2 regions of the Paenibacillus sp. FSL R7-277 genome follow, and region 1 is predicted to be linked to the other one. Evidence: riboswitches for the same ligand, from Rfam matches in the RefSeq annotation. Region 1 holds a riboswitch; the other holds the start of a gene.
What was found. Region 1 has a riboswitch for cyclic di-AMP ahead of C173_RS32845 (alpha/beta fold hydrolase). Riboswitches for the same ligand answer to the same signal wherever they lie in the genome.

Region 1 (3,411 bases):
ACAGATCCAGAATCACCGTGAACCCAATCCCGCCGATGATAAACAAAAAAGAGATAACAATATTAACTAACGGGTCACCCACATAGCGGCTCAGACTGTCTGGCCATAATCCAAATCCGGCGTTATTGAAGGCAGACACTGAATGGAATATTCCATAATAAATGGACCTTGTTGTTCCTAGTTCATTTGCCCATCGAAGGGCCAACACTATAGCTCCAGTTGTCTCCACGATAAATGAAATGAGAAAGATACTGAGTGATAACCGCACGACTCCTTGTGTTGTTACAGAATTAGATGATTGCTGGATAAGCAGACGTTCTTTTAATCCAATCTTTTTCCCCATGATCACGGCGATCAAAACACTGAATGTCATAAATCCCAAACCGCCAATTTGAATCAGAAGTAGGATAATGACCTGTCCAAAATGAGAAAAATCGGTACCGGTATCAAGTACAACGAGTCCCGTTACACATACGGCTGAAGTTGAAGTAAACAGTGCTGCCAGCCACCCTATACTAAGTCCGCTGGACGAAGATATCGGCAAGACCAGCAGCACTGTACCAAGAAATATAGGGACTGCAAAACCGAGTAAAATGATTCTGGATGAGGTCAGTCTGAGATTTGTGATGAAGGATGAGATTTTGTTAAAGAACATATCATTGGCTCCCATTATAATTCAAGTTAGCTGCCAGCTGCCGCCCGCTGAAAACTATGCTGTTCCCTAAGATAATCCAGTAATATACGGTTGAAGAGCTGGGGTTGACACAGATGAGTCGGATACATCGCATCCTCAAGGATCGCCAGACGGGCAGACGGATACTTGCTGGCTGTTCTTTTCACCTGCTCCAGCGCCCATTCATTCTGATTCCCGGATACAACAAGAACAGGAATCTGCAGCCGTAATGCGAACCCGTAGCTGTCCGTTTGTCTAAGTGCCAGCCGCTGCTTAATTAATTCCGTTGTCCGTTCATGCACAAGCTCTTTCCTGAGAATATGATAAGCCGAGAGCCACTTATTGTAGGTGATGCGCAAGGAACGGACGAACATTTCGGCAGGAAGATAATGGGCCGCCCATGCGCAGACCTCAAAGATTCCTTTCATTTTACTGCCTCTCGCAGTGTAATCCTCCTGAAAATAACTGTCCACCAATACCATATTTATTATCCGTTCAGGGTACAGGTAGGCGAATTTCTGGGCGAGCACAGCACCACTGGAACAAGCTACGATAACAGCCTTCTCTACAGATAAAGCGTCCAATAACAGCTTCAAATCTTCACATTGTGTGTCTACGATCCGGCTGATCTCCACATCCATTTTACCCGATTGCCCGTTCCCTCTCAAATCGAATACGATCACTTTGGCACGCTTGCTGAAATAATCCGCTTGCGGCTCAAACAGATGATGAGAGGTCGAATAATCATGAATAAAAACAATGGGCAGACCGCTGCCCGACATCTCATAATACAGCGACGTTCCATTCACTTCAATATGCGGCATATACAGTGCATCCTCTCATGAACGCTTGCGGGGTTAGCTGCCGGATTCGGGCCTGAAAGTAGCCCTACTCGTTTTTCCCGAGATTCACCCCATGTAACCTGGTTCCCCCGCTTCCTATAAGGAATTCAGCGATTAACTATTATTTTACAGACGTTTCCTTGCTTTCTTCCCCCAGCACCTTCAGGTCATCCTGAACGCTTCCCTTCCATAAGGGCACTCCGGAACGGTAGGCAGCCCGGCCATTTAAGTGACCTGCTACCGGTGAAGTGATGAATACAAATACAATCGCCAGCAGAAGCTTGACATTAACCGTTCCGTCTTTGAACCAAAAGTACAGGAAACCTCCTGTCAGCAAACACAATACCCCGAAGGTTGCACTTTTGGTAGCCGCATGTGAACGCAGATAGACATCGGGCAGCCGGACTAAGCCGAAGGCACTTAAGCCGCAGAAGACTGCACCCATTACCACAAGAATAGAGCTAATCAGTTCACCTGTCATTGGGGTTCCCTCCATCCTCTATAACGGCTCCCCGTTCAATATATCTGGCCAGTGCCGTAGTACCAATAAACGTCAGAATTCCGATAACCAGAATGACTTCTATAAAATCCTGGGTATCCAGCAGCATACTGAAGACGGTGATCATAGCGAGTACATGAATGCCGATCGTATCGAGTGCGGCAACCCTGTCGGAGCGGGTTGGCCCTTTCAGGAGACGGAACAGGCAGGCCAGCATCGCCAGAGCCAGAATGATCATGGCCACGGTTAGCATAACTGGGATCATTAACGGGTCACCTCCCTGATCGCTCGTTCGAAGGTGCCTCTAATCTGCGTGACCAGCAGCTGTGCATCTTTAATATCAATAGCATGAATGTACAGCGTCTTGCCATCCTTCGACACATCAAGAGTCAGGGTTCCCGGTGTCAGACAAATCAGGCACGAGAGCAGTGTGACCTCCCAGGGCGTGGCCAAGGCAGTCTCATAAGCAAAGATACCGGGACGTATAGCCAGTTTTGGACGGATGATATGGCCAATGACCACGAAATTCGAGACCGTAAGTTCACGGGCAAAGATCAGCAGAAGCTTCAGTACAGCCCATATACGTATGAGATAGAAGGTCCGGGGCTGGGACCTGGATTTCCTAAATAACAGTAAAAGTCCGATGCCCAGCAGATAACCTACTAAGAAGCTTGAGCCAGAGCCATTGTTATTTATCGCCATCCACAGAAAGGCAATCAACAGATTAAACAGGAATTGTAAGGCCATATTCACTACTCCTTCATTATGGCTTCAATATAAAGCGCAGGTGAAGCCAGAACCTCGCCAGCCTGCGATACATAAGTATACACATACTCCGCTCCGATCCCCATTGCAATCACAAGCAGCAGCAGGCCGGCAGCCACAGCCGAAGCAACCTTCAAGCTCACCTTAGGCTGCTCTTCCTTGGGTTCATTTCCCCAGAAGGCCAGCCTGAACACCTTCATCAGGGAGAACAGCACCAGAAAGCTTGATCCCAGACCAATGAGGGACAGCGTCAGCATCCCCTCGGACAACGCTCCACGGAGGATCATAATTTTGCCGGCAAAACCGCTAAGCGGCGGAATCCCCACCAGGGCGAGCGCCAGAATAAAAAACATCCAGCCGAGGAGCGGATACTTTCTGATCATCCCGCCCATACTGCCTAGCCGGTCAGTTCCGGCTGCGGATATAATCATCCCGCCCAGAATAAACATAAGTCCCTTGGCCAGCATATCGTGCAGCAGATAGAAGACTGCCCCATTCATTGAATCTGCAGTCCCTGCAGCAAGCCCAAAGGCTACAAATCCAACGCTGATAATGACGTTATAATTCAGAATCCGCGGGATATCCCTATAAGCCACTGCCCCCATGCTGCCCAGGATCATGGTAGCAGCAGC
Region 2 (3,411 bases), on a different contig from region 1:
TGAACCTGATTGCCATCTTTCGTATGGACGGTGCTAACCTCTTCCGACAGAGCATACAGGATCACACCGGACAGCTCCGTGTTATCCGCGTAAGGCTCGTAATCCTCCGTGTTGGGGATCGTATGTCCGTATCCAAGCCACGTCTGATACATATGCGGGAATCGGGCAAGCATCTTCATCAGGCGGATCGGCCAGTAGTTCTCCTCCACTTCAAAATCCTCCTGCGTAAGCGGCCAGTCCGCCGGCAAAAACATCATCAGCTCCGCGCGTTCCAGATGCTTATACTCTTTACGGATCTCCTGAGGGAGCGTCAGCGGCAGATCGCTCATCCCATTGGTGTACAGCACCCGGTAGGGCTCATCAGGTGTAGCCTCCATAATATTTACATCAATATGTACGATGTCTGAAATCAGTTCGTGGAACACGCCAGTTTCCCGGTTTGGAAAGACCCGATTGAAATGTTCGTTTAAATCTTCCATGTACAAAATATTGGCGGGAGGCGTAACCTGCTGCTCATCCGAAGCGTCATAACCATAAATGGTGGTACCATCTTCCGATTTGCCCATTTCCTTGCCGCCAAACAGTTTTTTGAAAAAGTTCATGTCTTTGCGCTCCTCTGTGTGGGTGTATATTAAAGTGCGAAATGAAGTATTTGAAACCTCACTTGGAAGTATAACAAAAGACATAGCCCCGGAGCGATGGGTCTATCGATTCGAATTTCAAAAGGAGCAGATATGAACTATATCATTTTTGATCTGGAAGCCACCTGTTGGGAAAATGACCGCAAGCGGGGCGTAGGCATGGAGAGAGCCTTGACTATGCTTGAATTGCCGCTTGAAGGTACTCACCATAGAGGTATCGATGATGCCAAGAACTTCGCGAAAATATTCGTTAAGATTTTTGACCAATTGAAGGTTTGATAATTTAAATTGATCATGTCTATAGCAGTGAATAATAGGATACTGATTCTGCAAATAAAATGGTTGGATTCAGATGACTCTTCACCGTATTAATTGAATGGATTCTTTGCTTTGTCCTTTGATGGCGATACCGCTCCGATCCGGCTCCTACCTTCATTCGGATTTGGTCATTTTGAATGAACATACTATCGAGTGCAGTCTTGATCATGTTAAGTTGATTGGGGGCCCATTCTTGTCCGTGCATCCGGACGTATTCTGTGGCTTCTTCTGCAGTACAATGACATATCTCTTTCAGAAAAGAGCCCCATTTGATTAAATCCACCGCATTGTCACCCGCACAAAGAATGCAATTCCCATAGCTGATCTGTCCTCCGAAGGTTAACTTCAACACCCCATACCAGTATCCGTAAGGCTCTGAAATATGCATGAAGGAAGGGCGGCAGCTAAATGCGAACAACTCGATTCGTGACAGTCTGGCGTTAATCATGAATAATGCCTCCTAGGTTGTCTATAGATTTCATATAACGCTGCAGATTATGGGTCTGCTCAGCTGTGGCTACATAGGCTGACAGTTCAGTTTCATTCTCACATACAGCAGCATGCTCAAGCCAAACGGAATATTTGGTTTTCTGTACGATGGATAAGTGTAATGGAAAGGTTTTGCGGGATCGCAGCAAAAAAGCATGGTTAATGCAGGCTCTCTCCAGTGCTTACGAGGTTAGCTGACGGATTCGGACGGTGAGAGTCGTCCTACCAGTGAAGAGTTCAATCTTCTTTGGATTCACCCCATTTCGGCTGGCCACAGCCATTTGGTTCCCCCGCTTCCCGCCTGACGGGAATTCAGCATTTGTTAAAAGGAATCTTACGCTGAGCATCACTGTTTGTAAAATGCCGAAAGTTCTCTAGGAGACTAAATAAGACTCTATAGGATATAAAAATGAAGAAAATCCCTTGTAATCTCGCATTCATCCCCGATTTTCTGAAGTTATCGCGTATTTATTAACTTTTTAATGCAACCTAAATGGGGCTAAATGAATCTTAATGCTTCTTTAATCATGATTATATAAAAGAGAATCGGAGAGATTGAGACTGGTTGCGTAGAAACTAGGAAGTTTATTGTCTGCCTTTACAGGTGAACATGGGGGAGAGCCCGATTAATTATTTGCTTGTATGGAGTGCCGCCATTATGAATCCAATATTGGAATGGATTGAGAATAAATGTTCTGGTATAATCAACTGAGAACATCAGTTCTGTTATCAAATGCCATTTGCCGTAAGTTGCATGGCAAGAAACATCGGATTGGGATAAGATCCTCAAGAGTGCAAAATGGACGCCTACATAAAGCTTTATGGGAGCAAATGCTAGGGGCGTTGTGCTTACCGATACTTGGACATACTAACACTTTGAACTTGTAGGTTTACCTTTTATTCCGAGAAAAAATGAGTTTATATATAACATTGACCTTATTTTAAAATCAAAGGAGAATGCGACTCATGGATAAGAAAACCATTTACTTTTTGTGTACAGGAAACTCCTGCCGGAGTCAGATGGCCGAAGGCTGGGCTAAGAAATATTTGAGCAATGAATGGAATGTGTATAGTGCAGGCATTGAGGCTCATGGGTTGAATCCGAAAGCCGTTCAGGCGATGAGTGAAGTAGGTATAGATATCTCAGGTCAAACATCAGATATTATTGATCTGCAGCTGCTGAACAGCTCTGATCTCGTCATTACTTTATGTGGAGATGCAGCAGATAAGTGTCCCATTACCCCGCCTCAGGTGAAACGTGAGCATTGGGGATTCGACGATCCGGCAAAAGCGCAAGGAACAGATGAAGAGAAGTGGGCAGTCTTCCAGCAGGTTCGTGATCAAGTGGGAGAGCGCATCAAACAATTTGCTGAAACGGGTGAATAGTCGCGATGGTGGAATAACTGCTGCTGATGAGATAGGAGAGAACTATAATGGTAAATTATCATGAACTGATTGAAGGTAAAGTATAATAGATCTTTTTTGCTAAAACCCCAAATTAAACCCGACCTTTATTACTAGGTCGGTTTTTTGGGTGCGCCTGGCATGGATGATAACTTGGCGGTGAAACGAGCTTGCCACATAAAGCGAAGCTCAATACTGCCCGAATCCCAGCATGTATATGTGGTGGTCTAACAAAGGACTGTGTGTTTTCCAATATCCGTACCGGGCTGGAAGAACTGCTTCAGTGGATGAAGGAGCTTCAGCAGGAACACGCCAAGAGTGACCTCCTCTTTGGCACCCATGCTTGCCGCATGCGGGTGGTCACTTGATCGGTCAGTTCCAGAATAATGTTACATTAATTAAATCCAAACCCCCGAGTTAGCTGTCTATATAACAGGAGGTGAACGACAATGATCGATGCACAGCAACAAATCAATGCCGCACAAAACGGAGATCACGATGCCTTCGTTTCTCTTATAAAGGATCGAACGGATAAGCTGCACCGAGTGGCTCGCCATTA

Region 2: linked by a shared signal. The riboswitch ahead of C173_RS17230 (hypothetical protein) and the one ahead of C173_RS32845 (alpha/beta fold hydrolase) in region 1 are both predicted to bind cyclic di-AMP.

The regions. Positions count from the first base shown of each region.
Region 1 covers NZ_ASPX01000033.1:154,249-157,659, forward strand. The annotation lists gene C173_RS11975 (TrkH family potassium uptake protein) at 1-670, opposite strand, end outside; gene C173_RS32845 (alpha/beta fold hydrolase) at 682-1,497, opposite strand; cyclic di-AMP (ydaO/yuaA leader) riboswitch at 1,505-1,638, opposite strand; gene mnhG (monovalent cation/H(+) antiporter subunit G) at 1,637-1,996, opposite strand; gene C173_RS11990 (Na(+)/H(+) antiporter subunit F1) at 1,986-2,279, opposite strand; gene C173_RS11995 (Na+/H+ antiporter subunit E) at 2,279-2,761, opposite strand; gene C173_RS12000 (Na+/H+ antiporter subunit D) at 2,767-3,411, opposite strand, start outside.
Region 2 covers NZ_ASPX01000055.1:65,382-68,792, reverse strand. The annotation lists gene C173_RS17240 (suppressor of fused domain protein) at 1-602, opposite strand, end outside; partial or broken gene C173_RS17235 (3'-5' exonuclease) at 786-920, shown strand; gene C173_RS17230 (hypothetical protein) at 940-1,407, opposite strand; cyclic di-AMP (ydaO/yuaA leader) riboswitch at 1,613-1,776, opposite strand; gene arsC (arsenate reductase (thioredoxin)) at 2,415-2,834, shown strand; gene C173_RS17220 (sigma-70 family RNA polymerase sigma factor) at 3,302-3,411, shown strand, end outside.